Linked DNA regions of Coraliomargarita algicola. The protein of the gene in region 1 interacts with the protein of each later gene in a pairwise test. Links are inferred from orthologs where the notes say so. Each region holds a gene or a part of one and is shown on either strand. Other genes may lie near its edges.

Region 1 (2,863 bases):
ATCAATGCAATCGCGATCGAAAACGAAGCGACCAAGATAATAAAAATGATAATAAACGAGATCACTCGTTTTTCTTGCTCGATGACAAAGAGAAAATCCTGATTGGACTCAATCCAACTGACCGCATCCAAGCCGGGGCGCAACACCTCGCGCTCAAGATCGACACTGTATTCGTACGCATCTTGCCCAGGCCGTAATTTCAGCACGATCCCATGCACACCATCTTCCAAACCATAGAGTTCCTGCATGACCCGCAAAGTCGTGATCATCGTATTGCCATCCACCTGCGGCGATCCCGTACGAAATAGGCCGACCACTTTAAACTCACGCGGCAGCAAGACTTCATCCTGCTTGAGAGCTTCCAGCATTAAGGGTGTAAACACCTCGACCACGGAGCCCGGACCGGCTTTCAGCGCATAAGCCAAGCCTTCACCTAAAAAGACACCGTCATCATCGAAGTCTTCCATATTCCCAAGGGTCAAAAACTTCTCCAGCGGAACCACCTCCTCTTCCGACCATGGATCCACTCCCCGAACGAAAGGAAACTGTGGCCGATTCTGATGCTGCAGCATAATCACTCCTTCCGCAAATGGCGAAGCGCCGATCACTGCGTCCTGCTCCAACACCCGATCCATGATCGCCTCCCAGTCGTAAATGACTTCGCTGGAACGAATACGAATATCCCCTTGCGTCTCGGTCAGTCGCTGGCGAATACCTTCGCCAAAACCATTCATCACGCTCTGCACGATAATCAACACACAAACACCTAACATCACTCCCATGATAGACATGAGTGAGAAAAAGGAAAAGAAACGCCCTGAAGGAAACAACTGCTTCAGAGCATGGTAGATGTACCAAGGCATATTATTTGATCTTTATCTTGATACCGCGCCGCATGAAGGTGGGCACGTCGAGGTCTTCGTCGTTATAGTCGTTGCGGTCGGTCTTATCGAAATAGCCGCGTTGATCTTCGTTATCGACAAAAGTAAACTCATCCTGGCTCTCGTCCGGAAGCTTCTTTTGCCGCAACTTCGACGTATGCACCGGACGCGGCGCACGGGTATCCTGCCCAATCACAGTTTCAAGGCCGAGCCCAGGCGTTGCGATTCGCTTATGCTTCGCCTCAGGCACCACAAGCTTTTCACTGTTCACCGGAAGCCCAATCTCAGCCTTCCCTAGGATACATAGCTCGATACTCTGACTACGACTCTCGTCAATCACCGCACCGAAAACGATATCTTCACGCGAGCCAAAGCGCTGCGTCACTTGCGTCATGATCTCGTTCACCTTGGCAATACCAAGATCCGCGCCACCGATGATATTCACTAAAATACGATCAAGCTGTGCCGGACGATCCCCGAGATGCAAAAGCGGGCATATAAATAACTCTTCCAATGCATCTTTAACATAATCGCCGCCGGTCGCGGTGCCGGTGCCAAAAATCGTCTTCCCCCCGCGATACTGAAAGACCGAGCGTAAGGAACTAAAGTCCTGATTGATCAGCCCGGTCTTGAGTAACATGGCACACAGCGAATTGACACCACGTCCGATCCAGCGGTCTGCCACTGCAAAAGCGTTCAGCACGCTCGTGTCTTCATCGCCCTCTTGCAGCAAAACATCGTTGGGCAAAGGAATTAAACCGTGCACCAGTTGGCGCAATTCGCCGACACTCTCTTCTGCAATGCGCTTACGGCGCGCCCCTTCAAAGCTAAAGGGCAAGGTGGCAAAAGCCAGCACCAGAGCATTCGTCTTTGCGGCAACCTCGGCCACCACTGCCGCCGCTGAGCTCCCGGTACCGCCGCCCAATCCGACAACGATAATGATCAAATCCGCATCGCCGACCAAACGGGAAATGGCATCGCGATCCGACTCTGCTGCCGCTCGGCCAATTTCAACTTCACCCCCGGCACCGAGACCACGTGTAACCGAACGTCCGATCACCAGCTTTTCAGCTAGCGGCGACTGATTGAGCGCCTGCGCATCAGTATTTATAGCAGCCAAGCGCACATCCCCCAAATTATCCAATTTGAGACCCACCACCGCATTTGTCCCCGCACCACCGACACCGACAATCTTAATCTTCAGATCGGCCTGCGCGGTCTCTTGGTCAAACAATATATCGCTTGTCGTATCCACTATAATTCCTAGTTAAATAAGCCTGTCAAACGGCGCAAAATACCAGAGGGCTTGGCTTCTTGTTGGCTTTCTTCCTGTCCAGTCAGTGCGTAGTGCAATAGCCCGAGCGTGGTACTATATTCTGGCATACGCAGTTCCTCAGCCACATCTTTAGGCCCCTCAGAGACACGTGCATCCAACCCAAAACGACGATGGGCCGCTTCCTCGATCCCAGTTAGCTGCGAACTGCCGCCCGTCAATACCACCCCCGAAGCGATATCGCTCGGTTCAAACATCTCGGCAGCAACCAGTTGTTCCTTAATAATATCAAAGACTTCCGCGACGCGCGCCTCGATAATTTTAGTGATGGCAGCCAGCGGATACTCACGATCGCCGATCGTCATATCGCCAAAAAGCCAGACCTTCGCATCGCGGTCTTCGCTCTCGTAATAAGCGCGACCGTTCTTAATCTTAAATTCTTCCGCACTTTTACGTGCCACCCGCAGCCCGATACTTAAATCATTAGTAATATGGTCGCCCCCCACTGGGATCACTCCGGTCTTCACGATAAAGCCCTTGCGGTAGAGCACGTAATCCGTCGTGCCGCCTCCCATATCGATGACCAGCGCACCATTTTCCTTCTCCGACTCTTCCAGTAGCACCACCCCGGAGGCAATGCTGGAAATAATCATATCGCTGACATCCAGATCGATGCCACGAATCACACGCAGGCTATCGCTCACAGACT
Region 2 (2,826 bases), 1.8 Mb from region 1 along the record:
TCGAGTTTTTGTACCCACTTATTCAGGGCTACGATTCACTCGTGCTCAACGCGGATGTTGAGATTGGTGGTACGGACCAACTTTTCAATATGCTCGTCGGCCGGGCACTGCAGAAGGATGCTGGCAAGCAAGAGCAGGCCGTCATCACCATGCCGCTTCTGGTCGGTCTTGATGGCACCAAGAAAATGTCAAAGAGTGCGGATAACTACATCGCGTTCACCGATAGTCCTAAAGAGATGTTTGGTAAAATCATGTCGATCCCAGATGATACGATGTGGGATTACTATCGGTTATTACTGGAATTGCCTGAGGATAAGATTGAGAAGCTCAAGACTGGCCACCCCATGGAGGCTAAAAAACATCTGGCTTCTTCGCTGGTGGGGCAGTTTCACTCCATGCAGGCAGGTAAGCATGAGCTAGAGCAATTCGAGCAAGTCTTCTCAAAGAACAAGCTGCCAGATGATATGCCCACTTTTACTTGGAGCGATTTGCTGGGCGATGCTGCCAGCGCACCGCTCTTTGAAGTGATGGCACAATCAGAGCTGTTTGAGAGTAAGGGCGCGATTCGTCGCCTCGTGAAGCAGGGCGGTGTTAAAATTGATGGCGAAAAACAAGATGACCCGAATCGCGAAGTGACTCCGCCCAGCGGCGAGCAAATTTTCCAAGCAGGCAAGCGTGTCTTTTTCAAGCTCGTAGGCTAAGCGCGGCAAAGATGTGCTTCGCTTGCGGTAATCATTTGACTTTCAAATGCTTTCATAGAAAAAGGGTTTATTCTCTGATCAGTCAGCGCAGCGCTATTTAACATCCATCTTATTGTGTTCGGATTCCTCTCCAACGACATCGGCATCGACCTTGGCACCGCCAATACGCTAGTATTTGCAAAAGAAAAAGGCATCGTCCTGCGCGAACCCAGCGTGGTGGCTATCTACTCGTCGACTAAGAAGGTATGCGCCGTCGGTGCCGAGGCGAAAAAAATGCTCGGTCGCACTCCGGGGAATATTACTGCGATCCGTCCCATGAAGGACGGGGTGATCGCCGATTTTGAAATTACTGAGGCGATGCTCCGGTATTTCATCAATAAGGTGAATAAGAAAAAGACTTTTGTGGCGCCACGCATTGTAGTGGCGGTCCCTTCGGGAATCACCGAAGTTGAGCGTCGTGCGGTCAAAGACTCTGCGATCCGTGCCGGCGCTCGCGATGTCGTGCTACTCGAAGAGCCGATGGCCGCAGCCATCGGCGTCGGACTGCCGATCGATGAGCCCGCAGCCAACATGATTGTTGATATCGGCGGGGGGACTACGGAAGTGGCGATTATCTCACTCGCTGGTGTGGTTTATACGAAGAGTATCCGTGTGGGGGGCGATGAGATCGACAGTGCGATTGTCAACTACATGAAGCGTGCTTACAATTTGATGATTGGGGAGCGGACCGCAGAAGAGATCAAGATCAAGGTCGGATCCGCTTTTCCACTGGAAGAGGAAATTTCGATGGAAGTGCGCGGTCGTGACTCCGTGGCTGGTCTGCCTAAGACGATTACCATCACTTCTCAGGAGATTCGGGATGCACTTTCGGATACGATTGCCGCGATTGTCGACCTCGTGCGAAATGCTTTGGAGCGCTGCCCCCCTGAACTTTCAGCGGACTTGGTCGATCGCGGGTTTTTCCTGGCTGGAGGCGGTGCCATGATTAAGGGACTCGACCAGCAACTCAGTGATGCGACGGGCTTGCCCGTAATCATTGCCGAAGATCCACTCAGTGCCGTTGCCAACGGGACTGGCTTGGTCCTGCACGAACTGGCCTTTCTTTTGAAAGACCTCACGGGAACCCCCAAAAGCTAGCGCTGCGCCGTGGCGAATCACCGCCTCGATAAAATTAAGCCGTTAGTCGCCTTGGGCGCCTTTCTAGTTGCTTGGTGGATTGTGCCGACCGCGATCAAATCCTTCCTTCGGGTGAGCTTTTCTGAATTTCAAGCGCCCGCGTGGGTCGCGACATCCTACCTCGACGATCTAGAAGGTTTTTGGGCGCGCCGTAGTCACTCTAAAGTAGAGCTGATCGAAGCGGGGCGGGAAGTGGCACGGGCCAAATCGCTCTATCAATTTAATGCGCAGCGTAATGAGACTCTGGAGAATGAGATTCAACGCCTCGAATCGATTCTAAACCTTCCCAGCCGGCGTGAGTTTCGTTATGAAGTCGCTCGTGTGATTCGTCGTGATCTAAATGCGTGGTGGCAGCAAATTGTCATTCGCAAGGGCGAGGACTATAAAATTCCAGTGGGTGCCGCAGTCGTCTTTTATGGCGGCGTGGTCGGGCGCGTGGTGGAGGTCAACGCATTTACCAGTCGTATCGAATTAATCAGTAGTCCCAATTTCCGCATGGCGGCTAATTTCGAAGGAGATGAGCGACCTGTTGTTTATCAAGGTCTCGCTCAAGGCGGCTTCGGTGAGCCGAAGGGAGTTGTGCGTGATGCGCCGCAAGACATGGTTGCCAGCACTCAAGCGCCGCTCAAGCTCGTCTCCACGCGATTAGGAGGCACCTTTCCTCCCGGTTTAATGATTGGGCGTGTGAACTGGTTACAACCTGGTAGCACTGGTATCTTTCAGACTGGCACCGTGGAGCTCAATTCTGACTTGCTCAGCTTGCACGAGGTGGCGGTTTTGATTCCGCTTTATCCGATTGACCTTGATTCCGATGCTCCTTGACCCACGTGCCATACTCATGTTTGGAGCCAATGCGCTGCTGCTCTACTTGACTTTGCTGGTGAACTCAGCGCTGACGAGTGGGTCTATTTACCTCATGCTCTTAGGGCCAATGCTGGTATTCCCCGCT

Evidence for each region. The genes of interacting proteins can lie anywhere in the genome.
Region 2: the proteins of SH580_RS05700 (region 1) and SH580_RS13345 interact in binary tests that used the Escherichia coli proteins (3 or more experiments, as listed by UniProt). The link is inferred for Coraliomargarita algicola from one-to-one orthologs.

Annotation. Positions count from the first base shown.
Region 1 is NZ_CP138858.1:1,492,828-1,495,690, forward strand. It holds SH580_RS05700 (cell division protein FtsZ), read right to left. Parts: upstream 2,137-2,863; coding sequence 865-2,136; downstream 1-864. Other genes in the region: SH580_RS05695 (FtsX-like permease family protein), read right to left, coding at 1-863; ftsA (cell division protein FtsA), read right to left, coding at 2,145-2,863. UniProt on the Escherichia coli protein: Essential cell division protein that forms a contractile ring structure (Z ring) at the future cell division site. The regulation of the ring assembly controls the timing and the location of cell division.
Region 2 is NZ_CP138858.1:3,286,727-3,289,552, forward strand. It holds SH580_RS13345 (rod shape-determining protein), read left to right. Parts: upstream 1-815; coding sequence 816-1,838; downstream 1,839-2,826. Other genes in the region: tyrS (tyrosine--tRNA ligase), read left to right, coding at 1-701; mreC (rod shape-determining protein MreC), read left to right, coding at 1,848-2,699; SH580_RS13355 (hypothetical protein), read left to right, coding at 2,689-2,826. UniProt on the Escherichia coli protein: Forms membrane-associated dynamic filaments that are essential for cell shape determination. Acts by regulating cell wall synthesis and cell elongation, and thus cell shape.